DNA from 2 places in the Kurthia sp. FSL E2-0154 genome. Region 1 is predicted to be linked to the other one. Evidence: a T-box and tRNA genes for the amino acid it is inferred to sense, from the RefSeq annotation. Region 1 holds a T-box; the other holds one or more tRNA genes.
The links. A T-box is a leader RNA that pairs with one kind of tRNA and senses whether it is charged. The one in region 1 lies ahead of MHB75_RS07355 (valine--tRNA ligase), so its partner is inferred to be a tRNA-Val.
Positions count from the first base shown of each region.

Region 2: it has a tRNA-Val gene. The T-box ahead of MHB75_RS07355 (valine--tRNA ligase) is inferred to sense a tRNA for this amino acid. The anticodon was not compared.

Region 1 is NZ_JBBOPO010000001.1:1,476,260-1,492,816, reverse strand. Features, by position in the region: gene hemL (glutamate-1-semialdehyde 2,1-aminomutase) at 1-1,018, shown strand, start outside; T-box leader at 1,118-1,331, shown strand; gene MHB75_RS07355 (valine--tRNA ligase) at 1,398-4,046, shown strand; gene MHB75_RS07350 (ATP-grasp domain-containing protein) at 4,187-5,008, opposite strand; gene MHB75_RS07345 (ATP-grasp domain-containing protein) at 5,016-5,882, opposite strand; gene MHB75_RS07340 (bifunctional folylpolyglutamate synthase/dihydrofolate synthase) at 5,978-7,222, shown strand; gene MHB75_RS07335 (hypothetical protein) at 7,294-8,838, opposite strand; gene pilM (type IV pilus biogenesis protein PilM) at 9,206-10,186, shown strand; gene MHB75_RS07325 (hypothetical protein) at 10,183-10,776, shown strand; gene MHB75_RS07320 (hypothetical protein) at 10,776-11,477, shown strand; gene MHB75_RS07315 (hypothetical protein) at 11,695-12,264, shown strand; gene radC (RadC family protein) at 12,261-12,953, shown strand; gene MHB75_RS07305 (rod shape-determining protein) at 13,047-14,066, shown strand; gene mreC (rod shape-determining protein MreC) at 14,083-14,985, shown strand; gene mreD (rod shape-determining protein MreD) at 14,985-15,512, shown strand; gene MHB75_RS07290 (septum site-determining protein MinC) at 15,531-16,202, shown strand; gene minD (septum site-determining protein MinD) at 16,204-16,557, shown strand, end outside.
Region 2 is NZ_JBBOPO010000001.1:2,408,215-2,424,771, forward strand. Features, by position in the region: gene MHB75_RS11950 (TnsD family transposase) at 1-227, opposite strand, end outside; gene MHB75_RS11955 (ATP-binding protein) at 249-1,928, opposite strand; gene MHB75_RS11960 (Mu transposase C-terminal domain-containing protein) at 1,912-4,050, opposite strand; gene MHB75_RS11965 (TnsA endonuclease N-terminal domain-containing protein) at 4,047-4,886, opposite strand; gene glmS (glutamine--fructose-6-phosphate transaminase (isomerizing)) at 5,076-6,866, opposite strand; gene glmM (phosphoglucosamine mutase) at 7,330-8,682, opposite strand; gene MHB75_RS11980 (CdaR family protein) at 8,722-10,020, opposite strand; gene cdaA (diadenylate cyclase CdaA) at 10,020-10,859, opposite strand; gene MHB75_RS11990 (zf-HC2 domain-containing protein) at 11,025-11,633, opposite strand; gene sigW (RNA polymerase sigma factor SigW) at 11,645-12,208, opposite strand; gene rocF (arginase) at 12,325-13,227, opposite strand; tRNA gene MHB75_RS12005 (tRNA-Lys) at 13,427-13,499, opposite strand; tRNA gene MHB75_RS12010 (tRNA-Gln) at 13,516-13,590, opposite strand; tRNA gene MHB75_RS12015 (tRNA-Tyr) at 13,617-13,700, opposite strand; tRNA gene MHB75_RS12020 (tRNA-Val) at 13,713-13,788, opposite strand; tRNA gene MHB75_RS12025 (tRNA-Glu) at 13,799-13,873, opposite strand; tRNA gene MHB75_RS12030 (tRNA-Thr) at 13,970-14,042, opposite strand; tRNA gene MHB75_RS12035 (tRNA-Asn) at 14,064-14,140, opposite strand; gene MHB75_RS12040 (IS4 family transposase) at 14,877-16,001, opposite strand; rRNA gene rrf (5S ribosomal RNA) at 16,366-16,481, opposite strand; rRNA gene MHB75_RS12050 (23S ribosomal RNA) at 16,539-16,557, opposite strand, start outside.

The DNA.
Region 1 (16,557 bases):
AACACGTATTGAAAACGAATTAGCGAAAGAAGTGATTCGTCGTGTACCTTCTGTTGAGATGATTCGTATGGTATCGTCTGGTACAGAGGCCACAATGTCTGCCATTCGTGCAGCACGTGGTTTCACAGGTCGCGATAAAATCTTGAAATTTGAAGGTTCATATCATGGACATGGTGATTCACTATTAATCAAAGCAGGTTCAGGTGTTGCGACACTTGGTTTACCAGATAGTCCTGGCGTTCCAATGTCAATTGCACAAAACACATTAACAGTTCCTTATAATAATTTAGAAGCAGTTCAACAAGTATTTGAAGCATTCGGTGAAGAGATTGCAGCAGTAATCGTTGAACCGGTTGCTGGAAATATGGGCTGTGTACCACCGCTTCCAGGCTTCTTAGAAGGTTTACGTGACTTGACGAAAAAAGCAGGTTCTCTATTAATCTTTGATGAAGTTATGACAGGTTTCCGCGTAGGCTACCATTCAGCACAAGGTTACTACGGTGTAACACCTGATTTAACATGTCTTGGTAAAGTAATCGGCGGAGGACTACCTGTAGGTGCTTTCGGTGGTCGTCGTGATATTATGGAACGAATCGCACCAGCAGGTCCAATCTATCAAGCAGGTACACTATCAGGTAACCCACTTGCGATGACAGCAGGACTTGAAACGATTCAACATTTAACAGAGGATTCATATAAACACTTTGAAAAATTAGGGGATCGTTTAGAAGCTGGTTTTAGAGAAGCAGCTGAAACATACAATATTCCACATACAGTGAATCGTGCAGGTTCAATGATTGGTTACTTCTTAACAAATGAAAAAGTAATCGACTTTGATACAGCGAAAACATCTGATTTAGAATTATTCGCTGAATACTACGGTTTAATGGCACAAGAAGGAATCTTCTTACCACCATCACAATTCGAAGGTGTATTCGTATCAACAGCGCATACAGAACAACATATCGACCAAACAATTGCAGCTTTCCAAAAAGTATTTAAGCAATTACGTCGTTAATTTTAAGAGATACTTCGGCACGGTATATGTGTCGAAGTTTTTTTATGCACTGTATTGCTAAAAGCTATAAATTCAGATACAATTAGCTTATTCAAATAAACAATTGCAATGATTGGGAGGAGTAAGCATTCTTACTTGTCGAGAGAGGAAACGGTTGGTGAAAGTTTCTCAAGTAGATGTCTGAAGGTAGCCCATGAGCAAATTTCGTGAACAGATTTTAGTAGCGAAATTCGGTTTAGAGACCGTTATCCAATGAAGTGCCAGTCAACTGTGCTGGAATAAAGGTGGTACCGCGAATTCTTTCGTCCTTTTTTTGAGGATGTGAAGGATTTTTTTTATGCCTAAAATGGATGGTCAAGAAATGAAGGAGGACGAAAACATGTCAGAACAAGAAATTTCAATGCCAACGAAGTATGACCCACAAGCTGTTGAAACAGGTCGCTACGAGTGGTGGCTACAAAAAGATTGCTTTAAAGCGCAACCAGAGAGCGATAAAGAACCATACTCAATCGTAATCCCACCGCCAAACGTAACAGGTAAATTACACTTAGGTCACGCTTGGGATACAACACTACAAGATATCTTAATTCGTATGAAGCGTATGCAAGGTTATGATGCATTATGGTTACCGGGTATGGACCATGCAGGGATTGCAACACAAGCAAAAGTAGAAGCAAAATTACGCGAACAAGGCGTATCTCGTCACGATTTAGGTCGTGAAAAATTCCTAGAGAAAACATGGGAATGGAAAGAAGAGTATGCTGAAACAATTCGTGCGCAATGGGCGAAACTAGGTTTAGCATTAGATTACTCACGCGAACGCTTCACATTAGATGATGGTTTATCAGATGCGGTAAAAGAAGTATTCGTAAAATTATACGAAAAAGGCCTAATCTACCGCGGTGAACGTATTATTAACTGGGACCCAGCAGCACAAACAGCACTTTCAGATATCGAAGTAATTTATAAAGATGTACAAGGTGCATTCTACCATATGGAATACCCAATCAAAGATAGCGACGAAAAAGTAGAAATCGCTACAACACGTCCAGAAACAATGTTAGGTGACTCAGGGATTGCAGTAAACCCGAATGATGAACGTTACGCACACTTAATCGGTAAAACGGCAATTCTACCAATCGTAGGCCGTGAATTACCAATCGTTGCAGACGACTATGTAGACATGGAATTCGGTACAGGTGTTGTAAAAATGACACCAGCACATGACCCGAATGACTTTGAAGTAGGTAATCGTCATAATTTAGAACGCATTATGGTGATGAATGGCGACGGTACGATGAATGATATGGCTGGTAAATATGCAGGTATGGACCGCTTTGAATGTCGTAAAGAAATTGTAAAAGATTTACAAGAACAAGGTGTATTAATTAAAATTGTCGATCACTTACACTCAGTAGGTCACTCAGAGCGTTCTGGTGCAGTAGTTGAGCCGTATTTATCAAAACAATGGTTTGTTAAGATGGGACCACTAGCAAAAGAGGCACTTGATTTACAAGCGAAAGAAGATGAAAAAGTAAACTTCGTGCCACAGCGTTTTGAAAATACGTATACACGTTGGATGGAAAATATCCATGACTGGTGTATTTCACGTCAATTATGGTGGGGACATCAAATTCCAGCTTGGTATCATAACGAAACAGGTGAATTATATGTAGGTACAGAAGCGCCAGCTGATGAAGAAAACTGGACACGCGATGCAGACGTATTAGATACATGGTTCTCATCTGCATTATGGCCGTTTTCAACAATGGGTTGGCCAGACGTTGAATCAGAAGATTTCAAACGCTACTTCCCAACAGGTGCACTTGTAACAGGTTATGACATCATCTTCTTCTGGGTATCTCGTATGATTTTCCAATCACTTGAATTCACAGGCGAGCGTCCATTCAAAGACGTATTAATTCATGGTTTAGTACGTGACGGTGAAGGTCGCAAAATGTCGAAATCACTTGGTAACGGTGTTGATCCGATGGACGTCATCGCAGAATACGGTGCAGACTCATTACGCTTCTTCTTAGCAACAGGTTCATCACCAGGTCAAGATTTACGTTATACAACTGAAAAAGTAGAAGCGATTTGGAATTTCTCAAACAAAATTTGGAATGCTTCACGTTTTGCATTAATGAATATGGAAGGCATGACATATGATGAGATTGATTTAACAGGTGAAAAATCAGTTGCAGATAAGTGGATTTTAACACGCTTAAATGAAACAATCGAAAAAGTAACAGAGCTTGCTGAGAAGTATGAGTTTGGTGAAGTAGGTCGTTACTTAAATAACTTTATCTGGGATGATTTCTGTTCTTGGTATATCGAGATGGCGAAATTACCATTATATGGTGAAGATGAAGCAGCGAAGAAAACAACTCGTTCAGTACTTGCTTACGTATTAGATCAAACGATGCGTCTATTACACCCATTAATGCCATTCATCACAGAAGAAATCTGGCAACACTTACCACACGAAGGCGACACAATCGTCAATGCAGCATGGCCAACAGTACGCGAAGATCTTCACTTTGAAGAAGAAGCGAAAAACATGCAGCTATTAATGGATATTATCCATGCAGTTCGTAACATTCGTGCAGAAGTAAATACACCAATGAGCAAACAAGTACCAATGTTTATCTCAGCAAAATCAGATGTAGAATTAGCTGTACTTGAAGCGAATAAAGGATATATCGAAAAATTCTGTAACCCAGAAACATTAACAATTGGCTTAAACGTAGAACCAGAAGGTAAAACGATGTCAGCAGTTATTTCAGGAGCAGAGTTATTCTTACCACTAAAAGGTTTAATCAACTTAGAAGATGAGATTGCACGTCTTGAAAAAGAGTTAGATAAGTGGAATAAAGAAGTAAAACGTGTTCAAGGTAAATTGAACAACGAGAAATTTGTTTCAAGCGCACCTGAAGCAGTTGTTGCAGCAGAGCGTGAAAAAGAAGCAGACTATCTTGAAAAACAAGCAACTGTTCAAAAACGTATTGCAGAACTAAAAGAAATGTAATAAAAAATAACCTGGGACATATGTGTAAAAACACCGTCTCATATGAGCATAATAAAAACCAGAATCGCACTGTGGCGCGATTCTGGTTTTTTGTTGCGAACTCTAAAAAGAAAATGAAATATTTTATCTCAGTATCTTTTTTAATAAATTGTTGCGTTTACATAATGATTCACTAAATAATCCATGAGTAAATCAGGTAAATATTCATCGAATAAATCATAGAATGAACGAGCACCTACAGGGTCTTCAATTTCATTCAATAACCATGTACCATCTTCTAGTAGTAAGAAGTCCATACCGATATAATCGCTACGAATGGCTTTTTGCATCGCAAGTACATGGTCCATTTGAAGTGAATCAAGTTCATATTTTTCAATCGAACCACCTAATGTGACATTCGAACGAAAATCAGCACGACCTTGACGTTTAACCGCACCAATAATACGGTTACCGAGCACCCAAACGCGAACATCTGTCGCATTGGATTCAATATAAGGTTGAACCAGTGTTAAACGATTTTCAAACTGTTTTTGATAAGCATTTAACTCTTGTTCATCCTGACAAAGCATGACTTCTGAGCCACCATGTCCATCAATTGTTTTAAATACAAGTGGATACTCATAATCTGAAGCTTGTTGATAGAGTGGAACAGTTGGAATGCCAAGTGTTCGAGCAAATTGTAAAGTCATATATTTATTATTTGCGAGTGCGTTCACGTGACTGCTATTTACAACCGGAATATTTGCTTGTTCCAATGAAGTAACATAGTCACAGTTACGAGCACGATAAAATACAAAACAAGCATCTTGGCAATGTTCGACTAATTCTGGAACAGAGAAGTCATTTAACAGCACAAGTTGCAAGTCAATCATCTGTTTTTTTGCAGATACGACGAGCTGATCGATAAAGGCTATATTCACTTTTGCATCAGCTGCGTCATATACAAGATATGCGCGTTTCAAAATCTTCTCATCCTAACTTTTTTAAAATATACTGAACGAATGCATCGCCCACGTGAATACCTGTTACATTGTAAATGTTTCGAATATGTGAAGCTGCGTTGACTTCACATACAAGTGGCTGTTCTTGTTCATCAAACAGTAAGTCAACACCAGCGAAGTCAGCACCAATAGCTTTGGCTGCTGCGAGCGCTAATTGTTCCTGTTCTTTTGTTAATGTAATCGTTTCGGCTTTACCACCATTTGTAATATTCGCTCTGAAATCTGTTTCAGAGTGACGATACATCGCAGCGACGACTTCATTACCAATCGTATTGACACGAATATCACGTCCATAGCTTGATGCGATATATTGTTGGAAGATGAAGTCAACACCACGTAGTGTATCTACCTTTTCGAAAAAGTCCTCTTGTGTTTCAATTAAATACACTTTCATACCAAATGAACCATGTGCCTCCTTAATAATAAGGGGTAGTCCAAGTTCTTCTAATACACCTTCAAAATAACCACTTTCACGAATTGTGAATTTAGGGTAGACTTTCGGCGCGATAATCGTTTTTGGCATACGAATATTTGCTTTGGCTAATTGTATGTATTGCTTTGCTTTATTGTCACATGTTTCAATCACTTCAGGATCATTGAAAACGGGAATTCCTTGATTTTTTAAATACGTAGCGAGCAAAATATCCTTATCTAAAAAGATGACAAAGTCAGGTGCTTGTTCTAACTTTTTAGCGGAATGCATTTGAATTTCATAATTTTTATAAATAAACGGTTGAACGCCATGATTTTGACAGGCTTCAGCCATGAGTCTTGCTTGGTCTAAAAATTTATCCGATACAAGACTACCATTGTAAATAATCCAGCATGTCTTCATACGTTCAAACCTCCGAATAACAGTGTTATAATAAAAACAATCAATACAAATTTTAGCACGAATTACGTAGAAAATGAATAGGTAGGGAAAATTCCATGATTCCAATGTTTGAAGAATATCAAAATACATACAAAATTGAGAGTGCAAATGAGATTAAGCCTGGTCTTGAAGCGATTCAAGTAGCGATGGAGAAGTTAGGCAATCCACAACTTGCTATACCAACCATTCATGTCGCAGGTACAAATGGCAAAGGTTCTACAATTCGCATGATAGAACGAATCGCACAGGAACATGGTTTGACGACTGCAACATTTATGTCACCCTGTATCGAAAATGTCCACGATCAAATTCGGTTGAATGGACAATCGATTACACCAGAGCAGATGAATCGAGCGTTCGAAGAAGCAAAAAAAGCAGGGCTAAGTGGCTTATTGACAGAATTTGAATTATTAACAGCTATCGCTTTTATTGCCATTCGCCAAGCTAAACCAGACCTTGCGATGATCGAGAGTGGTATGGGTGGGCGTTTTGATAGTACGAATGTGGTTGAGCCCATTGTATCAGTCATTCCAAGTATTGCATTAGAGCATACGAATTTTTTAGGTGATACACTAGAAAAGATTGCATGGCATAAAGCTGGGATTATTAAAAAGAATGGCTATGCTGTAATAGGTGAAATACCTGAAGCTGCACAAAAAGTAATCGAAGAAGAAGCGCATATGCAACAAGCAACGATTAAAATAAATGGCAAAGATTTTAAAGTGTTAGATGATACGTGGTCGAATGAAGTAATCTGTATGTCAGGATTACATCCAAGCCTAAAAGGCGAACACCAAAAAGAGAATATGGCACTCGCGATTCAAGCATTTATAGAGGTGGCGAAAGTACTGCATATTGAATTAGTAGAAGATGGAGTTCAACAAGCTGTAGCAACTACAAAGCTCGAAGGACGTTTTGAACAACTCGCTCCACAAGTTTGGTTAGATGGAGCGCATAATCCAGCAAGTGCAAGGAGCTTGCGAAAAACCATTCAACAAGTATTGAAAGGCGAAAAAGTGACAATGGTTGTTGGGATTTTAAAAGACAAGGATGTAGAAGCGGTACTACGTGAACTTGAACAAGTGTCAGACGATTTTATTTTTGTAGCAGTTGAGCGTGAACAAGAGCGATTAATGCAACCAGAAGAATTAATGAAGTTAAGTCATGCAAAGAAAAAACGAATTGCATCATCTGTTTTACAAGCTGTTCAAGAGAAGCAAAAAGAAGGGTCTGTAGTCGTAACAGGTTCACTCTATCTTTTAGCGCAGTGGCGTCCGATTTTACAGCGAGTATTAGGATGAAGAATTTTATTCTAACTGAATATAAGAAAAGCCAACATCACGCTTGTAGCATGGTGTTGACTTTTTGTCTTTTATTCAAACTGTTTAATTTGTCCGTACAAAGCAAAATGTTTCGGTTTATCATATACTGCATATTGAATCGGAATATTAACATTGTCTTTTAACTGTTTATGCTGCACAGTTGAGTCAGTAACGACAATGGCTTGACCAAGAATAGAACCTTTAAAGTTTGTTTTGTCTTTTAATTCAATATTCGCTTTTGGTGCGAGTAATAATTTTCCTGTATTTGATTTGCCGCCATTGATTACAACACGCTTCCCACCTGATAAAATATTACCTTTATACGTGTTTGCTCGTAAAGTGATATCTGCTTTTTTAATATAAATAAAACCACTACTACGGAAATTTTTCGAGAATTCTAAAGCAGCATCTCCATCGAAATAAGTAGCGATTTTTGCCTCGTCTGCTATAATCTTACCTTCAGATTCACCCATCTCTTGAATGAATAATTTGAGTGTTCCGCTACCTAAAATATGAAGTTTTGCGCCACCAGTTAAATTTAGTGTGTCTAATCGTAAAGTTTGTACACCGTCGCCAATATCAATATAAGTATCTACACCATCCAGTGTTAACTCTTGAAGACGTTCTTCAGAAGAAGTGAATTGATAAGGTGTTTCGATTGAAAAGTCTTCTTGCGTTTTATCCGTTACGGTTAGGACACTATTTTGTAAGTAATAATACTTGATTTTTTTATCTTTTTTTTCAGGGTCTGGATTAGGGATAATTTCAGTTACATATTTTTCTTCTTCATTATATGGCTGTTCATCGATTGTTTTTAATTCATTCGTTGGGAAGGTTGGTAAAAAATTATTGAAATTCTGCTCGTTCCAAATTTTTAAATCTGATGCTTCTGTATTCCCATCGTTAAAACATTCATTTAAATAACTCGTTCCGTTTATTTCATATTGACAAGAAGAACCATCTATTTGAATATTGCGTGGATTTTTACTCGCCATTAATCCCCAAATCTTTGAAGCATTCTGGACAACAATTTCCTTGGATGCATGAATGGCATAAGGTGGCTCATAGCGACCTTGCCTCATCGTTGTATCCATTTCTAAGTCTAATTGAAAGGGTTGCTTTAATTTTGTCTGCTCTCCACCGATACGTCCAGTCGATTGAATTGTATATTGATTTGGTTTTGAATCTTTTATAATGAGTGTGGTAGAGATTGGCTGTATATCATCTACTTTTTGATGTGTGTCCCATGTTTTCGGGATACCTGATTTACGGTTTAATAAAGTTTGAATTTTATAAAGAGCAATTTCTTTTACATCGAAGGCTGCTTTTTCAGATGGACTTAATCGCTCGTATCGTTTTTGAACATCTTGATAAATTTTTACCATCTGTTGTTTAATTTCTAGTCGTGCATAATCTAACCCTTCATTTGCAACTAGATAACTTCCTTTCGTATCTTTTGTTGTGACAAGAGGGATTTTTTTTCCTTCCACTGCTTCGTTCACAATGAAGCCAGAAATAATGAATAGACTAATTAATAAAATTGCAATGAGCGACCCATTCTTTTTTTGTAAAGGTCGCTTGTTTGTTTTTCTCACGTAATTCACCCCGGTTAATCAATTTATTTTCTATGTATGTAAAAAATCATGTTATTTATAATATACCCATTTTTTTCTATTTTAGCTCTTTTTTTGATATATTATAGTAATAATCGTTTTTTTTAACGTAATCATCATACAATTTACAAAAAGTGTACTCAATAGCTATCTGCTATCTTGTTAATTTTTAGGGCAATATATTTATTTTACAAACTAAAAGTATTATAATAAAAAAACGTATGAAAGAAAAAAATAAATTCTATCTTTTTCCTTAAAATGTATTTGTAATGTAAAAAACAGGGTATGTATCCAAGTGGTAACATATGGAATGTATAATTAAAAGAGAGAAAAAGAGGAGGTACCCAAAATGTTAGGCAATAAGAAAAAGACTTTGTCTATTGTTTACAATGACTTTATGGTAAGTATGTTAGCGGTTGTAGGAAACGATTTGAGGAAGGGAAGTACATATCAGATTCCTCTACAGGAAGGAATCGTACAACATGGACGTATTTTAGACCCAGATGCTTTTTATCGCGCTTTAAAAACCCCTTTAAAAAATTTGAAAATTAAAAAGTATCATGTACGTGTTATTGTACCGAATCATGATATTGAAATGAAACAAATTACTATTCCAGAGAATTTAACAACATTCGACCAAGTTGATAATTATATATTTAAAGAAATTGGTAAATCCATTCATTTAGCATTCGAAACCCCTGTTGTTGATATTTATGATGAAGATCCAACGGATGGTGAGGCGATGCTTTTTGCAACAGAGCGTAATGAAGTCGATAAAATTATTGAAGTTGTGGAATCGCTAGGTCAAATCCCAGAAGTAGTCGATATTAAATCTTTAGCAAACTTACGTACATTAGAAAAAGTAATGCCTTCTTATACTGAAAAAACATCGATGATATTAGATTGGTCCATCAATGAAGTGACGATGTCGATTGTTGAAAATCATCATGTTAAATTATTGCGCACGCATACAATTCCAACAACACAGTCAGATTGGATGTTAAAAGAACAAGAAGCACACAGTTTTACACATACATTGTCTAATCATATTGAGATGTATATGGATGAACTCAGTCATGCATTCGTTGAAATTCAACATATATGCCAGTTTTACGAAATATCTTTAAATAAAGGAATGAAGCAAGTTCAACAACTCATTGTATTAGGCGATCATCCAATGTTGCCAAAGATTACAGAGTTATTGCGCGTGAAATTCCCATTAGAAGTAGTTCAAATAACAGATGAACAAGTAGGGGAAGTTTTTACAACGTATCAATTAAAACATTGCAGTTTACTTGGATTAGAGATGAAGGAGGCTTCGATGGTATGATTCCAAATATTAACCTCCTGCCGCAAGATCAGTATCCACCCAAAAGAAAAAATAGTTTAATGAAACTAATCATTATTGTTTTATTGCTTATCGTAATTATTTTTTATGGTATTAACTATTATTTGTTAAGTAATGATATTGCGAAAATGGAGAAGAAAACGGATCAGTTAGCGACACAAATTCAAACAGAAGAAAAAACGTTAACACAAGTACAAAGTAATCCATCTTATGCGATTGCAACGTCTGTACAATTTGCTGAGAAATACCAAACACCTATATCAAATATTATTGAAGTCGCTAATAAATATATGCCAGGTTCTGGTGAATTAGCAGGGTTAGATTATAAAGATGATCAGGTTGAATTTATCGTGTATTTTGATAATTTAAATGAAGCTTCGACATTTATTCGTAATTTAGATAATGAGGCAATCTTCAAAACAGTAAAACTTGATTCAGCTTCGACTTTTACAAAAGTAGATGTGGATAATGTTGGTGAAGAACAGACAATGAATGAGAATGCACAGTACAAAGCGAGTATTCTTACGACATTAGATCCATCAGCAACTACTAAAACAGGGGGTGCGAAATAATGCGTGCAAAAAAGAAGAAAAATAATTCATTTGTGTACACATTATCCATTCTCCTCGTTATAGCAGTTGGTGTGGGATTATATTACTATGCGTTGAAACCAGAAATGGCTTTATACGATTCACTTAATCAAAAATATACTGAACAACAAAAGTACTTAACGAAATTATCGACTGAACAAAGTCAAGCAAAAAAAGAAGTTGAACGTGCACATACGATGAAGTCACTTGAATCGAAAATTCCTGCAAATGCGGATTTACAAAGTATTGTAGATGCTTTAGATGAAGTGGAGTATGCAAGTTCAGCAACTGTAACAAATATTCGTTTTAATAACTATGAAGAAGAGACGAAAGAGGTGCTTGATGAAAAAAACACGAGTCTAACAGAAGCAGAGCTATTCCAAGCAGATGAAAATGAATTACCAATTTCTCCATTAGCAAATCAGAAAAAGCCAGAACACTTGAAGTTAATAACAATGGATTTATCTGTGAGTGCATATGATGTAAAAGATTTGAATCGCTTTATTAATAAAATAGAAAATTTGTCGCGTTTATTCATTGTGGATGCAGTTAAGTATGAAAATACGAACGAAAAAGAAGGTTTAGTTACAGCAAAAATACAAGCGACAACATTTTATGTAGAAACAAAAAGTAAAAAAGAAACAACTAAAATAGCGAATGAGCAAAAGACCGTGAGTAAATAATTGATGTTATGCGCATTTATAAAAGTACACCCCTCATTAATCTAGATGATGCAAGGGTGTACTTTTTTGAAAGTCGCTTTATTTTAAATCTAAAAAGAAAAATAAGTTTTTTATAAAAAAAGAGTTAAATAAAGGGTTGTTTTTAGTAAATAAAGTGAATAGTACAAAGAGTCCTTTTTAACCATACGCTATACTTTATGGAAAAAGGAGGAATTATATGAACCCCACACCAATCCATATTATAAGTTCTAACCCTTATGAAAAGAGTATATGGCAAAAATATTTTGAATATATGTCATATCAAACATTTGAATTACCTAATGAGTATATACATGAACATCAACAAGTAAGTGAAGTGCATCTTTATTTATACCAATTACTAACAGGTATCTATGATGTATATCGTTTAGCCTATCACCACTTTTTTGAAGTAGAAAAGGAAAAGCTTACGTATGAACAATGGTTATTTTATGTAAAAAAACATCCTTTTGCAAAAACAAAAGTAACGACGATGATTTTACTTAAATATCGTCAATATATTTTAACTGACGTTTACGAAACACCTGTTCGTTCTTTACCACCACAAATAAAAAACCTTCAAAAATATATTCAAACTAAGGAACCTTTTTTAGATGATGTTAGTTATAATAGGGTAGGAGAAGGGCAAACTTGTAAAGACGGTAATGAATATATTTTCACGCATGCAATTGAATTGCCATTCCAAAGGGTTGAAATGATGCTGAGAAAGTTGGCGGAAATGGAACATCTTGATGAGGTGATGTCATGATGAAAAAAGTCAATCATTGTATCCAGCAAGTAGCGACACAGGAACGACCGAGAGAACGATTGGTTTTGTTTGGTGCAGAACAACTTTCGAATCATGAGCTATTAGCGATTTTAATTGGCTCAGGAACGAAAAAAGAATCTGTTCTTGATATTGCAACACGATTACTAAATCAGTTTGAAACATTACTCAATTTGAAGCATGCCACAATTGAAGAACTGCAAGCAGTCGATGGAATTGGTCGCGTTAAAGCGATGTATTTATTGGCGGCTTTTGAACTAGGAAGAAGAAGTCATCTTCCGAATCGTTTAGAGCGAACGGTTGTGAAACATCCAGATGATGCAGCAGACTATCTAATGTCTGATTTAGCACAGTTAATGCAAGAGCATTTTGTCGTTCTATTTCTCAATGTGAAAAATGAAATCATACATAAGCAGACGATTTTTATCGGTAGCTTAAATGCGAGCATTGTTCATCCGAGAGAGATTTTTCGTGAAGCGGTAAAGCGCTCGGCAGCATCAATTATATGCGCGCATAATCATCCGTCAGGAAATCCAACTCCAAGCCCTGAAGATATAGAAGTAACGAAGAGAATAGCGGAAGCCGGAGGAATTATTGGAATTGATTTACTAGATCATATTATCATCGGCGATTATCGGTATATTAGTATGAAAGGAAAAGGTTTCTTCTGATACTGTTCCTTTTTATATTTTTCCGTTATAATGAAACGTATGATTTTATGACAGCTAGTTATTATAAACGGCTAAGGAAAGGAAGAAATTAACGTGTTCGGATTAGGTGGAAAAGATGTCGGCATTGACCTTGGCACAGCAAACACACTTGTATTTATTAAAGGGAAGGGTGTCGTACTACGTGAACCATCTGTTGTAGCGAAAAATACGCAAACAAACACAACAGTAGCAGTAGGTAACGAGGCTAAAAATATGATTGGTCGTACACCAGGATCAATCGTAGCAATTCGTCCAATGAAAGATGGCGTTATTGCAGATTTTGATATTACAACAACAATGATTAAGCATTACTTACAAAATGCTTTAAAAGTAGTAGGTAGTTCATTCAAAAAACCAAACGTTGTTATATGTGTACCATATGGTATTACGTCAGTAGAAAAGCGTGCAGTAATTGATGCAGCACGTCAAGCGGGTGCTCGTGAAGCGTTCGTAATTGAAGAACCATTTGCAGCAGCAATCGGCGCAAATTTACCAGTATCAGAACCTACAGGTAGTATGGTTGTAGATATCGGTGGCGGTACAACAGAAGTGGCAGTAATCTCACTTGGTGGTATCGTAATCAGTGAATCTGTACGTGTAGCAGGTGATGCAATGGACCAAGCGATTATTGCATATATCCGTAAATCATATAACTTAACAATTGGTGAGCGTACAGCTGAAACAATTAAAATGGAGATTGGTTCTGCGACAAGTTCAATGGATGAAGAGCAAAAAATGGAGATTCGTGGACGTGATCTTGTAACAGGTTTACCAAAAACAATCGAAATTTCTTCTATTGAAATTGCAGATTCATTACGTGAATCGATTTCAGCAATTATTGATGGTGTAAAGAAAACTTTAGAACAAACACCGCCAGAGCTTTCAGCTGATGTTATGGAGCGCGGTATTGTTTTAACAGGTGGCGGAGCATTACTTCGCAACTTAGATAAAGTAATTAGTGATGAAACAAACATGCCTGTATTTATTGCAGAAAATCCATTAGATTGTGTAGCGATTGGAACAGGTATGTCATTAGACCAAATCGATACATTAAAACAACAGCAAACAATTTAAGGGAGGGAAATCGGCAATGCCACAATTCTTATCGAATAAACGATTAATATTTCTTCTTATCGGAGTCATTCTGTTAGTGGCATTGATCAGTTGGACCTTAAGCGATCGCGATAAGGTATCACTCCCTGAACAAATTATTAAAGATACAGTCGGCTTAGGACAAAATATTGTTGCTAAGCCGGCTGGTTATGTTACAGGGCTTATTAATAGTGTAGATGACTTGTTGAACACATATGATGAGAATAAGCGTCTTAAATCACGATTAGAAGAGTTTGGTACACTTCAAGCAGAAGTAAATGAGTTAGAAGTTGAAAATAAAAAGCTTCAAAAGTTATTAGATAAAAAAACAGATCTTCGCGTATATGATCCAATTCAAGCGAATGTTATCGCGCGAAATCCTGACCAATGGGAAGAGAAGTTAATTTTAAATGAAGGATCTTCAAATGGCGTGAAAAATAACATGGCTGTTTTAACATCTGAGGGCTTAGTTGGGAAGGTTGTTCAAACAACACCTTACACATCAGAAGTAGAATTATTATCAACGAATAATACAAATTACCGCGTATCGGCTACTGTCTCAAGTAAAGGCAAAGAAGCGCGTGGTTTAATTGAAGGTTATGATGCAAAAAGAGGCGAATTAATGCTAAAACGTATTGATTCAAAATTGAAAATTAAAAAAGGTGATAAAGTAACAACTTCTGGTTTAGGGGGTATTTTCCCTAAAGGTATTTTAATTGGAGAAGTAACAAAAGTGACAACGGATGATTTCGGTCTAACAAAATTAGCGTATGTTAAACCAGCAGCTGATTTCCAAATGATTGATCATGTAATTATTGCAAAACGTCAAGCAATCCAAGTGGATGGCTCAGACGGTGATGCTACGAATAAAAACCTTTCTTCAGAAGGGAATGACAAGTAATGGCGAAGTATTTAATTCCTGCTGTCGCCGTCATTCTATTCTTTTTAGAAACAGAATTCTCACTTTTTTCACCGATTGATATTAATGGTCAACGAGAATATTTAGTTCCTCGCTTTGTCATTCTTTATTTAATTTTTCTCTCTATCTATTATGATAAGAAGCGCGCGATGATTTACGGACTTGTTTTTGGACTCGTGTACGATATTTTTTACATTGATATTATCGGTTTGTACACTTTCCTTTATCCGTTCATTTGTTTTATTGCTGGTTCTACAGTAAAATATATACATCAGCATCTAGTTGTCACAACAACATTATCATTACTGCTCGTAGCACTTCTGGAAATTGCGTTGCATCAATTTTTCTTACTCATAGGTTATACTGATATTTCTTTTACAGAATTTTTAAATCATCGTTTAGTACCGACAATGATTGCCAACTCTGTATTTTTAATTATGCTTGGTTGGACGTTTAAGTACTTACTTGAAGCAAGGGTTCTAGAAAAAGCAAATCAGTCAATAATTTAATGGAGTGAGGTGGCTTTTTTGACAACGAAACAACTTATCAGTCTAAAGGGGACAAAAGAAGGTTTTGTCCTCAAATTAGACGACCAATGTGGCTATGAGGAATTATTGCGTGAATTGGAAGGAAAGCTTGCAGAAGATCGTCTTGATGAACAAGTAGAGGTCCAGATTGCAATCGGAAACCGTTACTGTACAGATGAACAAATGAATGAATTGCTTCAAGCAGTACAGGAAGCATTAAATGTTCGCGTATCGAAAGTGAAAAGTGACGTCATTACGATTGAAGAATCGAACCAGCGTATAATGGAAAGTCAGTCTTCTACATATATTGGGATTGTACGCTCTGGTCAAACTGTCAGTTCAGAAGGAGATCTTGTCATTGTTGGAGATGTAAATCCAAATGCACAAGTTACAGCAGGCGGAAGTATTTATGTCTTAGGGAAGTTAAAAGGAAGAGCACATGCAGGGAAAAATGGCAACTGTGAGGCAGTTATTGGAGCGTCATTTTTATCCGCTACACATTTAGCAATTGGTCATGTTCTTGAAATCATGACGAATGAAAAGCAAGAGTTGGCTGAAACACCAGAAATGGAATGTGCTTATTTACTTGATGACGAGACAATTGGCATTAAAAGGCTTCAAGAACTGCGTATTATTAGACCGAATTTGTCTACGTTTAAGGGAGGAAGCTAATGTGGGAGAAGCTATTGTAATTACTTCCGGTAAGGGTGGAGTTGGTAAAACAACAACCACTGCCAATCTAGGGACTGCATTGGCACTACAAGGCAAGTCCGTCTGTTTAGTCGATACAGACATCGGACTACGTAACCTAGATGTTATTTTGGGGTTAGAAAATCGTATTATCTACGATTTAGTTGATGTGATTGAAGGACGATGTAAAGTTCATCAGGCACTTGTAAAAGATAAGCGATTTGAAGAATTACTATACTTATTACCTGCTGCACAAACAGCGGATAAGAATGCGGTTAACCCGCAACAAATGAAAGATTTAATCGATGAGTTAAAAGAACAATTTGACTATGTTTTA
Region 2 (16,557 bases), 930 kb from region 1:
TAAATCGTATGGTTAGCTAATAAATACTCTACCGAATATTGAGATCCTAAATTCTCTACCAATTTAGTGAAATGACTACCGATCTCCACACTTGGTATCACAGAACGACTATCAAATAACTCTTCTAATGTATCTTTACAATCAAGATTCCCACTATAAAAATGATAACGCGCAATAGCTGAATACAATAATTCATCTGGATATGGATTCGTGAAGAAAGGTAGCATTTGATTACCTCCTAAAATAATTTAATAGAATTCTTCCACCGGGTTCTTAATATAATTATCTTTAATTAATACCTCATACGGATGTTTTTTCTGCTTCAATGCTCTTTCTCTAGCATCCAATAGAGGTAACACTTTATCTGAAATTACGATATGCTGTTTCTTCTCTTTAGCTTTTTGATTCAATTCAATTAACTGTGGAATAAGCTGAGCTTTTAGCATGTTATAGTCTGTTTCTATCGGCATATTCTCTACTATTTGTTTTGTAACTTTGATGATTTCATTTGAAGTTAAAACATCAAAAATACCGATTGCTGCAACTTCTCCACTTAGACCTTCAATCAAATCTTGACGTTTATATGCTAACGTATTTTTCCGCTCTTTCATTGCCTCTTTAATGCGTCCTTCATATTCGGTACTTTGCTTATGACTTTGCATTAATTCATCTAAATTAATCATAATATCTTCATACTTATACATGGCTCTAAAATCATTTTTCCGAATTGCACTTAACATTGGTTGAATGATTTTCATATCTTCTTTTGCTGTTTTCTTTAAAACGCTCGACGTCAATCGCTCTGCTTCATTCGATTCATCATATAAGGCTCTCTCTTGAGCTAGTATGAATAGATTAACAGCAACTGAAGTAATTCCCTGACATTCACTGTAGAAAGTTTTTTTAACGTCCTCTGTAAGCTCTGAATATGTTTTAAGGCATTGTAACTCCCATAAGGTTTCTAAAAAGAATTCCCATTCCTCACTATCCTCACCCATACGATCCCAAATAATCGAACCCTCACTTGCTGCACGACGAGCTTGTCGGAAGTTTCCTTTAAATAATTGTTGTGCTTTAGATGTACCTATCAAAACTGTAGGAATGCCTACTGTATTAGATAATGTCACGAAGAAATTAAGCATCTCTTCTTGATCATTTTTCGCGTGCAATAAATGTTGAATCTCATCAATTACTAATACTCCAATACCATACATACTAGCTAATGAGGTCATATGCAATAGCATCGTTGATGTTACACGATTCAAATACCCAAACTTCTCTAAATAACGCGTACCTAACAAATCATCTATCGCTTTAAAAAAGCTTTTACACAGCGTAGAAAGGCTACCATCATACGGACAATCAATTTTCAGCCAAACAATTTGTGTACGATTGAATGGTTGTTCTTCATACTTCTCATGCTTAATTACTTGTGGATACATTAATAACAAGCGCTCAATTGCTGTTGTTTTTCCAATACCTGAAATGCCGATAATCGATAAACTATCTGCTGTGGAGCGAATATAATTCAAACGTTCATCTATATATTTGTATGCCTCTTCTTCATCTTCTCGTAATTGATGCAAAACTCGAATACGTTCAAGAAATGTTTTATCTAAAGGGTTTCTAGCTAAGTATCCCCTACGGATTAATGTAGATAATCGACGTTCTACTTCGAAATGAATGGGTAAAGGTTGAATAAAGTTCTTTATACGTTTAAGCACATGATAACGAATATTTGTCTCACTTTGCTTATCTTGATTTGTAATTCGCGGTGTCACCACAAATCGATCCATCACATCATCTTCACTCAAAATAGGCGGGAGCGCCTCAATAAAGGGGTTTTCACTGTATTCCGACAGTTTCTGCTCTTTATACGCAGCTTCTTCAAAGTTGCCTTTTAAAACTCCATTAGTCATCTTTTCCATGCTGCTCATCTCGTTTCTTTCGTAATTTAGTTATCAAACGTGAACTAGACTGTTGATTAGTTTCTTTTTTAATAAAACTAACGACTTCCGCTTTTCCAGATTTTTTTTCGACATCTAAATCAAACTGTTCATCCTGTCTATTCATTAATTTCTCTGCCTGTCGGTTTACTTTAATATTCTTAAGTTTTTCTGCTTTTGTTTGATTTATATTAAGCGTATTTTTCTTTTGGTTAGTTGCTTCTTTAATAATTAATTCAATTGCTGAATCTGTATTAACAGTATTCTCTAATTGCTGATTTTTTTCATTAGATTTCACCTCTTGTAAAAGTTGTTTATAAAATTCAACTTCGTCCAAAGAGTTATCTTTATATTGCACACTTGCATCTAATAAATAGCATATATCGAAACTTTTTCCACCATTATGTGGTATATAGATTTGATTCATTGACCTTGGATCATAGACTACTTCAATACTTTGATTTTTCATTTTTAAATACCATTGTTCGTTTAAAGCTTTTTCCGAACCGTATGCTAATCCTTTAAATTTAATTCCTGCTCTAGTTATACGAGCGTTGGCTTTTGGTAGTAAGTTCATTCTAAATTGATTTCGATTAGTTACAGATTGTAACCTTCCTTTTTTATTTGCTATGCCCCAATTCCATAAATTAATTGGTGTCGCTGTAATTTGATCTACTATCATTTCTTTCTCTAAAGGATATTTATCAATATTTTTTTGATTATGGTGCAATACTAAATGAATAATAATTTGTGTGAATTCTTCGAGAGTAAGACTAGCATCTAAACGATAGTCTCTATCGCCACGTTCTCGATATTCTTTTTGTATAGCCCCTGGTGCTTTTCTTTTGATTTTTCCATTCAGGGTACGAAATTGACGTTCAATAATCCCTTTTAAGTCCCCACGATATGGCGATGTGTTTTCAATTTTTATATTCAGATTGTTTATTAAATTCTCAACTGAATATCCTTCAAACTCTCCTCTATCAGCGATAATAATTTCTGGTAAATGTTGAGCAGGCCATTGATTTTGATTAATTTCAATATCGTACTCCTTACAAAAGTCAACTTTGTTAGTCACCATATTATCTAATGCCATCATTGCACCTATCCATGAAGGACCCTCTAACCCTACATAAATCCCTACTAGTAACCTTGAATAAACATCAACAACCCCATAAACTATTGGTCTTCCTATTATTAAATTACGGTCAAATGAGCTAACTAAATAAATATCTGCAATTGTTGCATCTACTTGAAAACGTGTCCCTGGTCCATCAGTTTCAAAAGCAGAATGACTCAAAATAGGTCTATGTTTTAATTCATACTCTTTTGAACTATTACGAAGTCTAAAATCTAATTGAGGTTCTTCAAACTTTTTAAACCAATAATAAAATTGATGATATGTTGGGATGCGTGTATCATCCCATATCTTGTACTTTAAAACTTCACCTTCATAATATTTATCCGCATAAAATTCTCTTAATAAATGTTCATAAGTATCAGTAAGCGTCAGCTGTTCTTTCTTTCGATAATATTTTTTCATAACATGACTAAACTGCTGTTTAATATCTTCAGTAATATTAATACCTTTAGATGAGTAACTTCTAGGTCTTCCTACTTTAGCTGTCGCAGACAATTGACGCTCTTTTCCTTTTGCACCTGAACGTATATAATCTGGCAATAAAGCATTCTTATTTAATCCTCTTTGCCAAAAACGTGTAAACGAGCGTTTCACTTTTAGTTTTGAAACGTTATTATTTTCAGCTAATTCTTCAAATATCGCATTACGTTGTTTTTTATTTAGTAACTCTTTTTTATATAAATCCCAACCTATCGAAACAATATTCCAGTCTTCGTCACGTTTTTCTTTTTGTACCTCTGTTAAATCCTTATCTACGTAAGTCATTAAATATGGATCTGAAACTAATAATAAAATGCTTGATTGAATTTCAGTTTCTAAATCAGCTAAATTAATTGTTTTAGGCATAGCAGTATCGCCTTCTAACTCAACAAAATATGCAACTAATTCATCAACTTCAATAATTCGAATTCGATTTTTTTCATCTCTATCTACATATTGATATACCTGATTATAAAAAATCATATTGCTTCCACCTTCTTGGAAAAATCTCTTCTTACATATTTGACGTTTAGTTGCTGATTGACATCTAATTTTTGTGCCATATCTATTTCAATAACCTTTGTCATTAGTAAATGCTTAAATAATGATAATCCACAACCACTACTCATTCCAAAGTTATGATCAAAATCTGAAGCAATTTGACGTATCGTTTGTTTAGCTTCCAATAATAACCTAATAAAATAAATACTCATATCTTCTAATTCTTCAATACGTATATTTTCGAATCCTTCAATGACTAAAAGGTTTGAATAACCATGAATAAATGCAATATTATGTGCCATATCTTTGGGTACTTCTAACTCTGTTACAATCCCCCAATCCACTTCTTGCCTTTCCCAAAAAACACGCTCTATTTCAAATTTTTCTAATACACGTTTATCCATTAATTCATCTTTATATTTCAATGTTCTAGCAAACTTTTTAACTTCTGTATTGTTCTTAGTTGTTACTAAAAAATCTGTTGTCATCACTATTGGTTCTCCACTTTTAGGGTCTGTGGGGTGTTTAATTCCTAATTCATTTGCAATAATAATCGTTTCCTCAATTGGTAGCAAAGGGTACTGTTCTTGAATATCTTCCACTAAATCCGAATATTCCAATAAATAAAAGTAATTTCGTTCTAAATCTGAAAGAAATTCAAATTGTCTTGGAATCTTATGTCCTTTTAATCGAGTAACCCTTCCCAATGAAGGTACATCCTGAATAGTTATCCAAGGTTTATAATCGCTTCCAATACCTTGTCCGTAACCCTCTTTCATTCTTTTCTCATACGAACTTGAACGTTTTCTTTTAGCCATATACTCCCTCCTCCTTATTAATTTTAATTCTAAAACAAAAAACAACCTCTTATGGACATCATACCCATAGAGGTTGTTTTAATCAAACTTTATTATAAATAATCAAACTTTGTTTTAAATGAACGAACTTTATTATAAATGATCAATCTTTTTTATAAAACTACACATTCATAGGGGTTGAAAATATTTCTACTCCACTGTCACACTTTTCGCTAGGTTACGTGGTTTATCCACGTCACAGCCGCGTTGTAGGGCTGCGTAGTAGCTGATTAGTTGTACTGGGACAACTGCTGCTAGTGGTGATAGTAATGGGTGTACGTGCGGGATTGTGATGGCATCGTTTGCTTCTGCCATGCCTTCCATTGAGATGATGCATGGGTTTGCGCCGCGTGCTACGACTTCCTTCACGTTACCGCGTAAATTCAGTGCGACTTCTTTTTGTGTCGCAAGTGCGATGACAGGTGTGCCGTCTTCGATTAAAGCGATCGTACCGTGCTTCAATTCACCGCCAGCAAATCCTTCTGCTTGAATATACGAGATCTCTTTTAATTTTAGTGCGCCTTCCATACTCACGTAGTAATCCATGCCACGTCCGATGAAGAATGCGTTACGTGTTGTTGCTAAGAATGATTCTGCTAGTTTAGCAAATTCTTCTTTGCGATCAATAATTGATTGAATCGCATTCGCCGCAATACCTAATTCTTTCTTCAACTCGATTTCTGGTTGGTCTGCCACAACATACGCTGTAATCGCTAATACTGCAACTTGTGCTACATAGGCTTTTGTTGACGCTACTGCGATTTCTGGACCTGCATGTAATAGTAATGTGTAGTCAGCTTCACGTGATAATGTTGAGCCTGGTGCATTCGTCATCGTTAATGCTTGATAGCCTAATTCTTTCACCTTCACTAATACTTGGCGGCTATCTGCTGTTTCACCTGATTGTGAGATGAAGATGAATAATGGTTTTTTCGATAGTAATGGCATGTTATAGCCAAACTCACTTGCAATATGCACTTCTACAGGGATTTTGGCAAGCTTTTCAAAGTACTGTTTACCGATTAATCCTGCGTGGTAGCTCGTACCTGCAGCAATAATATATAGACGATCTGCTTCTTGAATCGCTTGTTGAATCGCTGGGTCAATCGTTAATTGACCTGCTTCATTTTCATACTTCTGTGTAATGCGACGAACGACTGCTGGTTGTTCATCCATCTCTTTTAACATGTAGTGTGGGTATGTGCCTTTATCAATATCGCTCAAATCAAGTTCTGCTTTATACGGTGCGCGTTCTACAACGGTTCCGTCTAACTTTTGGATTTGAATTGAATCTGCTGTCACAATCACCATTTCTTTATCATGTAATTCAATAAATTGATCTGTTACGTGTAACATCGCCATAGCATCTGATGCCACAACATTGAACTGTTCGCCAACACCTACTAATAGTGGGCTACCTTTTTTCGCTACATAAATGACATTTGCTTCTTCTGCATCTAATAAAGCTAACGCATAAGAACCTTCTACTAATGTTAGTGTTTTACGGAAAGCTTTTGCTGTTGTCATACCTTCATTTGAAAAGTGTTCAATTAATTGCGCAATGACTTCTGAATCCGTATCACTCGTCATCGTTACACCTTGTAAATATTCATCTTGTAATAAATGATAGTTTTCAATCACACCATTGTGTACTAATGTAAAACGTTTTGAAGCACTTTGATGTGGGTGTGCATTCACATAGTTTGGTACACCATGTGTCGCCCAACGTGTATGTCCAATTCCTGTTGTTGCATCTACTGTCATGTCCACGACATCACGTAAATCTGCAATACGTCCTTTTTCTTTGAATACCTGTACACCCGCTGCATTCTCTACTGCAATACCCGCTGAGTCATAACCACGATACTCTAATTTTTCTAGTCCCTTCAACAAAATTTCCTTTGCATCTAGTTGACCAATATAACCTACGATTCCACACATATTTAATTCCTCCGATATTTTGCAAATTATGAAAAGAGAAAAAGTCCATAGCAATGAAAGTTCGTATAGAAATTCCCTTACGAACAGTTTCTCTATCTCTCTATGATTTGCCATTTCATCTCTTTGTCTAGCGAATCACTTCACTATTTTAAAGATGAACTTACGATCGGGCTGTCGACCGGGAGGCATCCGCCGAAACTTTCGATACTCCTCCACCTCGTCTACTGAAGATACTTGTCGTCCGATTTCTTCAGTACTGGCGCTATAACTGTTTTTCCGATTTACGCTTCTACACAATCCTCCTCAGCAAATTATCAGAACTATATCATAAACGGTAAAAGAATATACGTCAATTTAAAACAGGTAGATATCATTTTATTTATATAATATTCCCAATTTCCCAGGAAATAAACACGAAAAAAGACAGTGTCAGCTTATTTCCAACACTGTCTTTTGAATGATGTTATTCAGCTAAACCCATTTCTTCTTTTACCACTGCTGCAATACGTTCGCAATATGCGTCGCATTGTTCTTTCGTTGAAGCTTCGACCATTACACGTACAAGCGGTTCTGTACCTGATGCACGTACTAACACACGTCCATCGCCATTCATTTCCGCTTCTACAGCCGCGATTGTTTCAGCTACTTTTTCATTTTGTGTCACAGCATGTTTATCTGTTACACGTACATTGATTAATTTTTGTGGGAAGATGGTCATTTCAGCTGCTAATTCTGATAAGCGCTTACCTGTCATCTTCATTGTGTTCACAAGTTGTAAGCCTGTTAATAAGCCATCACCTGTCGTATTGTAATCAAGGAATACGATATGTCCAGATTGCTCACCGCCGACATTGTAGCCACCTTCACGCATCGCTTCTACAACATAACGGTCTCCTACTTGTGTTTGAATACTCTCTATTCCTTCTGCTTCCAGTGCTTTATAGAAGCCCATGTTACTCATCACCGTTGAAACCACTGTATTCTTGTTTAAACGACCTTTTGCATGATGATATTTTGCACAGATATACATAATTTGATCGCCATCTACAATCTGTCCTTTTTCATCGACTGCAATTAGGCGGTCGCCATCACCATCGAACGCTAAACCGACATCAGCACCCTTTTCAAGCACGAATTCAGCTAATGCTTCTGGATGTGTTGAACCTACGCCGTCATTAATATTTAAACCGTTTGGTGAAGCACCCATTGATGATAAATCAGCTTCTAGGTCAGCATATAAATGTGTCGCAAGTGATGACGTTGCACCATGTGCACAGTCAAAAGCAATATGAATATTTGAGAAATCTTCATCTACTGTTTGTTTTAAGTACTGGATATATTTAAGTCCACCTTCAAAGTAGTCACTCACAGAGCCTAAATCAGCACCTGTTGGACGAGGTAGTGTATCTTCATCTTGATCTAAAAGCGCTTCGATTTCCGCTTCTTGTTCATCTGATAATTTAAAACCATCTGGACCGAAGAATTTAATCCCATTATCTTCTACAGGATTGTGTGATGCTGAAATCATAACGCCTGCATTTCCACTCATTGCGCGTGTTAAATAAGCAACGCCCGGTGTACTAATAACGCCCAAACGCATAACCTCAGCACCAATTGAGATTAGCCCTGCTACTAATGCACCTTCTAACATCTCACCTGAAATACGCGTATCGCGACCAATTAATACCTTTGGACGTTCTGTTGCGTCTTTTGTTAAGACATATCCTCCAAAGCGACCTAATTTAAATGCTAACTCAGGGGTTAGCTCACTATTAGCGACGCCACGTACGCCGTCTGTACCAAAATATTTACCCATTTGATTTTTTCTCTCCTTCAAAACCATTCCTCATATACGTTAGTCTTGTTTCGTAAAACGAACTTTTATTTGATCTAACGACGGAGTCAATTCTATACCTTCTGAACTCTTTACTTGGATTGGTAGCTCTTGTATCCCATCATCAATTTTACTTGCATCAGCAAATGCTTGAATATCTGCTGTCGTCAGAGCTGAAATTAATTTAGAAGCGCCTTTTGCTATCACATTAATTTGCCCTGATGATGGTGTAATAAATTCTGCACTATAATCTGTAATATTCATGCCTTGCAACTTCACATTTATATTTTTAAATGTTTTTTCGACGTCTTCCGTTGCAGTATCTTCTTCAGCTTTTTTCGCTGTATCTGTTTCATTTTTGTTTTTCGCGCTCGTCTCATTTTCTTTTGATACTTTTACGCGTACATCAACTGCTGCAAATGATAAATCTGCTACACCTGTAGGTTTTTCGAGTGTTCCTTTAACAGTTGTCGTCTTTTTCAAACCTTCTACATCTGCATTTACAACAACCTGTTGTATTTTTTCTAAATTACCACGTGAACCATATACAAGTACTTTATCAGATTTAGGGGTTACACCATCAACTGTATAACCTTTTGCCGGTTTTCCTTTTTGGTTTACAACGAGTGGCACTTCTTTATTATACTCAGATAACTCAACTTTTACTTTAACGGTTTTTGGCTCTACGTCAACATTTAAAATATTCATATTGCGGTCAAAGATTTTAATTCCCGCTACCTTTTCGAATGTCTTATCTGCATCTTTACTCGCTGAGACTGTCGCTTTTACATACGTAATGCGATCCATGGCGCTCTTTGCACCAGATACAGTTACCGTTTCTGGCTCTGTTGTCATGTTTTTTACGTATTTTGTATCTGCAAGCTGCCCTTCATTAATTTCAGGTTCCACTTTCACATCTTTTGTAGTACGTTCTTCTACATTTACTTTTGCTGTTTTCGGTTCGACTTCTACAGCTAGTTTATCAGAGAATCCTTCAGGTTCAAACTTAACGACATGCGTTCCCGAAGGCTGATCTTTAATATTCGCAACCACTTTAATATTACGACCTGTTTTCGTTGTGATAACAATGCCTACAGGACCGCTAATTTTAACATCAACAGTCTGTGGTACGCCTGTGACAACAAAGTTATTATCATCGTATCGTAATTCAACAGGAACATCACGCAAAACTTCTTCTTTAATACCAGAGTTCGTCGAATCAATCGTATTACCGCTCGGTCTCACACTAAAAAACATTAAAATAGCTAGAGCTAAAGCTGTAATACGAAGCATCCAGGGGTTATCAATAAATTTATTCACTATTTTTTGCCCCCTTTCCATGACCAACGCGTTGTATTTTTCTCTGCCGTATCACCGAACCAAGCATTACGCAAACGTTGTTCAAACTCCTCCATTGAAAGGTCACGATGTAATTCACCGTTCACTGTTAAACTAATGCCACCTGTCTCTTCTGAAACAATGACAGTTACTGCATCTGTTACTTCACTAATTCCGATTGCTGCACGGTGTCTTGTTCCTAATTCTTTTGAAATGAATGGACTCTCTGATAGCGGTAAATAACACGCTGCCGCTGCAATACGATTCTTTTGAATGATAACTGCACCATCATGTAATGGTGTATTTGGAATGAATACGTTAATCAGTAATTCTGAAGAAATATCTGAGTTCATCTGAATACCTGTTTCAATGTAATCATTCAAACCCGTATCTTTTTCAATTGAAATCAATGCACCAATACGACGCTTCGCCATATAGCTAATTGATTTTGTCATCGCACTAATTAAACGACCCCGTTCCTCCTCTTCCTGCATACCACTTCGAGCAAAGAGCTTTCCGCGCCCTAACTGCTCTAGCGCTCGACGAAGTTCAGGTTGGAAGATAATAATAATTGCTAAAAAACCATAATCGATTACTTGATTTGTCATCCAGCCTAACGTTGTAAGCCCTAAATATTCTGTTATAATTCGAATAATAATAATGACGAAAATACCTTTTAATAATTGAACAGCTTTTGTGCCCTTAATTAATGTCAGTATTTTATAAATGACGAACCAAACAAGTAAAATATCTAAAATATTTAGAAATGTCCTTACAAGTTGATTCTCTGTTAAATTCGTTATTTCATTAATAAATGTCATGTGGAATCCCCCACTTTTCTAGCGCGTACGTATAGTAATATAAGTATAGCATAACATACCCCGTCCTCGCCTTTTTCAAGCCAAAAAAGGATAGAATTTACTTATCATATAGCCTGATATTCAAAAGGACGGAAAAATGCAGCTGCAAGTTTCCGTCCCCTTTAGTTATTCGAATGTGAATAGCTTTTTTGTGCCGTCTTTGATGGTGTACCATAACCATTCAAATGTATCATCAATTTCTTCAATCTGGCCTGTTACATTTGCAGTAGAGGCCATGTACTTTCCGTTAATAACGGTGACATCACCTTCCACCTTTCCATCAATGACTAAATCACCATTCGTGACAACGATATCCCCTTTTACCGTTTGTCCTGCCGGTACAGTCACGCGATCTCCTTCAACAACCATCCCCGGATGTTCTGTTACAGAAAATGCTGAGCGGTCATTGTATCCTGATAATAAAGAAGCACTCATTAAAATCATAAATAGTGCGGCTGCGACAAGAATCGGATGCCTTCTCAACCATCGCTGCACACCTGATTTTAATTTTGGCTTTGGTAATCGGAACATAACGCGCTCTGTAAATCCTGCTGGTACAGGCATCGCTTGTAATGTTCCCACTAAGTAAACGACACGATTTAATTCCTCCATATGTCGTTGACAATCCGGACATGTCTGTAAATGTTCAGTAAGCACTCGATCATGCTCAGAACTAATTTCTCCATCTAAACGCTCATGCATATAGTGGACAATCTCCTTTGGACATGTGTGCATCATGCTTCCCCCTACACGTCACCTAACTGCTTACGTAACGCTTCTCGCCCTCTGTGTACACGTGTTTTCACAGTACCTAGTGGTATTTCGAGAATATCGCTAATCTCTTGCAGCGGTAACTCCTCAATATACTTTAAAATAACGACCGTACGATATTTTTCTGGCAATCGACCAATTTCGTAATGAATACGTTCTTTTAACTCCATACGTTCTACTTCTTCGTCTGGTAGCCGTTCTTCTGACGCAATTTGCGAATACATATCTAGTCCTTCAGTTCCCGGTACTTCGGCATCTAAGTAATAGTCCGGTTTCTTCTTTCGCAAACGGTCAATACAGAGATTCGTCGCAATACGAAACAACCATGTTGAAAATTTTCGCTTCGGATCAAATGTATGCAAGTTTATATATGCGCGCACAAATGCTTCCTGTGCGATATCTTCAGCTTCTTGTTGATTCCCAACAATACGATAGCATACGTGATAAAGACTCTGCTGGTAAGAGTTCACAATGTCAGAATACGCATTTTGATCGCCCTTCAGCACCTGCTTTATTCGTTTGTGTATTAACGTGTCCATTGTGATGTTCCTTCCAACTAAACTGTACTTGATATACGTTTTATTCCATCATATAGTTTCAAAAATCGAGTACGTATATTATTGTAACATGAAGAAGGGGGTTATGACTTTTCAAACTATACCAGTGACTCACCTAATAGCGAACCCATTAAGCCTACAGCTACATTTGCTGTTGCATTCTTCGTATCTAAAACAGGATTCACTTCTACAAACTCAGCTGATGTTAACAGGTTCGACTCTTGTAACATCTCCATCGCTAAGTGACTCTCACGATATGTAATACCTCCTGGTACTGGTGTCCCTACACCTGGCGTATACATCGGGTCTAAACCATCTAAATCTAAAGATAAATGCAAACCATCAATTTCACGAGAACGTAGGTAAGCAAGTGCATCTTCCATAACAGCTGCCATTCCTAAACGATCAATCTCATGCATTGAATATACTTTAATGCCTTTTTCTTTAATTAGTTCGCGCTCTCCTTCATCTACCGATCGTGCACCAATAATTACTAAATTTTTCGGATCAATCTTCGGCTGCTCCCCACCAATATGCGTTAGCTTTTCATGTCCTAGTCCCATTGCTACTGCAAGCGGCATACCATGAATATTTCCTGATGGTGATGTTTCAGCAGTATTCATATCCGCATGTGCATCATACCAAATCACACCTAGATTTTTATAATGCTGCGCAAGACCTGCTAATGTTCCAATCGCAATACTATGATCACCACCTAATACAAGTGGAAATTTTTTATGTTCAACTGCTGTCGCAACTTGTTCTGCTAATTTTGTACATGCTTCTACAACTGCGCCTAAATTACGCAATTTCGGATGTACTTCTAGTTTGGCTGCGTTTGGCACGTAGATATCCCCTTCATCTACAACTTCATGTCCTAATGCCTCTAAACGCTCTACAGCACCTGCATAACGAATAGCACTCGGTCCCATATCTACACCTCTACGCATTTGACCAAAATCGATTGGCACACCAATCATTGAAATATTTAATGTTTCCATTAAAACAACCCCCTTTGTTAGTTGTTTCTATTGTAAACATGTTTATGCAAATGGTTCAACTGCACATGAATTCGCATAATTATTCAAAAATAGCTATTTAAAGAATAGATTTTCTAAATGAAAACCCTATCCTTGTTTTTTCATTTTTTCGTAAAAAAAAACCATCTCAACAACGTGAGATGGCTGCAATCATAATGGATGAGTCATGCAGGATTCGAACCTGCGACCCTCTGATTAAAAGTCAGATGCTCTACCAACTGAGCTAATGACTCATTATAAAAACAAAAATGGCTGGGGTACCTGGATTCGAACCAGGGCATGACGGAATCAAAATCCGTTGCCTTACCGCTTGGCTATACCCCAACAATGGAAATGATATTTAAATTAAATGGTGGAGGGGGGCAGATTCGAACTGCCGAACCCGAAGGAGCGGATTTACAGTCCGCCGCGTTTAGCCACTTCGCTACCCCTCCGACAAAAAAATATGGTGGAGGATGACGGGATCGAACCGCCGACCCCCTGCTTGTAAGGCAGGTGCTCTCCCAGCTGAGCTAATCCTCCGAAATATGAATGGTGACCCCTACGGGATTCGAACCCGTGTTACCGCCGTGAAAGGGCGGTGTCTTAACCGCTTGACCAAGGGGCCATAAATTTAAGTCTTTCTTAACAAGACAAGAATTATAATATCATCTTTATGATGTTATTGCAAGTGTTTTTCGAAAATAATTTCTAAGTTTTCGTAAGCTTCCAACCGGGCTCGAACCGGTGACCTCTTCCTTACCATGGAAGCACTCTACCTGCTGAGCTATGGAAGCATAGCTTTTAAACATAAAAAATGGCTCCGTTGGCAGGACTCGAACCTGCGACCCTCTGATTAACAGTCAGATGCTACTACCAACTGAGCTACAACGGAACAACACTATTATTTTGTTGTGCTATCTCTAACACAATTATTATTATAACAAAATATAAAGTAAATGCAATAGCTTTTTAAATAAATTTTTAAACTTTTTATTTTCTGATTTCATTCGTTTATCTAAGTATTTTGAAGCCATTATGACGTTTTATTTTACGTTTACATATCTAAAGAGGTTTTTTATCTCACAATAGTTTATAACGTGTTTTAAAACGTATTATATAGCTTAAAATAACATCATTCTATATATTACTATAAAAGACTATATGAGCTTGAAAGGATCTACTGTAGATTCTAACTTTCTAGTTACAATAATCTCTTTTCCTTGTAGATGGATCGCCTTTGCGACAGGACGTCGCGTTTTTTGGCGATCAGGATGTCGTGTTCTTTGGCAATCCTCCTTAAATCTTTTCAAGGTTTCCCCCTTTTTGGAACATAAAAAAGTAACCACTCAGACGAGTGATTACCTTAGCTTGCATAGCAACGTCCTACTCTCACAGGCGCGTCGCTGGATGCGATGCGGATTGCCTTTACGACAGGATGTCGTGTTCTTTGGCAATCCTCCTTAAATCTTTTCAAGGTTTCCCCCACTAGCGTCGCATAAATTTTAACGAAATATTCCGTTATTTTATTTTTCTGTTTCAGATGAAAAACGAAGACACTGGAACAGAGGTAGTAATCATCCATTTTTTTACTATAACCTGTGACGCGTGCAACAATAGTGGCTTAAACCTTATGGAACGGCTTTTCCTGTGATTTTACGAATCCATAGATGAGCCGATTTCCAAGGGGATGCTCTCAATAAACGACTGATTTTCAAGTACGTTTTTGAACTGTTCGTGTTTAACTGCGCCAGCACATGTAGACAATACACGATCATCGCGATGTACACCTGATTATGCACACCTTGTTCGCTTTGTGCGTAAAACTTCTTGATGTTCAAGTGTTGCTTCAGCCATTTGAAAAATAGCTCGATTGCCCAGCGTGATTTGTACAATTCAGCGATTTCATCTGCACTTAAATCAAATCGATTCGTAATCAGATGCAGCTCGTTTCCTTTTGAATCAAGCACTTTGATGAGACGAAAGACATTTTCTGCACGATTTTGCGTTGTGCCAATCAACATCATTTCATCCGAAAGTACAGTTGAATCGGTCGGCAGTTTAAATGGCTCGATGACACGGAGGACAGCGTTTTTTCGCAAGCGAGAGACGAAGAAATAACCGTCGTCTGTCATGCGGTCGAATCGCTCGTAATCCAAGTAACCACGGTCAAAAACGTATAGGCATTCCTTATCGTCTACGAGTACTTCCAGCTGGCCACGATCATGTTCTTTCGCGTTTGTCAGCACCGCCTTGTCTGGGTACGAACAGCCTTTTTCTGCGTAAACTAACCGCAAATGAAGCTTGATGCCCGACTTTGTTTTACGGAATTCAGCCCATTTGTGATTGTTTAGGTTTAAAGGAAGCGTGCTCGAATCAATAATTTTCAGTGGTGTTGTCATGTTTCGGCGCTGTTCATAGTACGACTTTTCATGAATTTGAGCGACTAAATCCAAAAATACTTGTTGGAACACTTCAGTCGGCACTTGGTTTAACCGGCGCCCGAGCTGTGAAAAGCTAATCGATTGTAAATCGGTTGCTTTTTGAAGGTCGTCTGAAAACAGAGTTTCGCTGACTGCACGTAAGCTTTCGGTTTCATTCAGTTGCGCAAACAGCAGTAATTTCAAGAAAGAAGCGATGCGTAGCTTCTTTGTATAGTAATTTAATTGATGGGATTCGACCCATTCCTCTAATTTTGTCGAGGAAATTGGAGAAAACCATTGTTCAAATGATGTTTTTCGTGTAAAATTATCCATGCTTATGTCCTTTATTTTGGATTTGGATGGTTTACTATCACCCAACCATTATAAAGGCTTTTTTTTGTGCTTAGATTACATTACAGAAAATTCAGTTTAATTAAAGGTGTGCGATTATTTTAATGCAACGCTAGTGGGTTTCCCCCTTTTTAGAACATAAAAAAAAGTAACCACTCAGACGAGTGATTACTTTAGCTTGCATAGCAACGTCCTACTCTCACAGGCGCGTCGCTGGATGCGATGCGGATTGCCTTTACGACAGGATGTCGTGTTCTTTGGCAATCCTCCTTAAATCTTTTCAAGGGTTTCCCCCTTTTTTGGAACATAAAAAAGTAACCACTCAAACGAGTGATTACCTTAGCTTGCATAGCAACGTCCTACTCTCACAGGGGGAAACCCCCAACTACCATCGGCGCTAAAGAGCTTAACTTCCGTGTTCGGCATGGGAACGGGTGTGACCTCTTTGCCATCGTCACTACACGATGAAAGATTTATTCTTTCAAAACTGGATAAACGGTTCATTGAAACACAATTGTTTTGGTTAAGTCCTCGATCG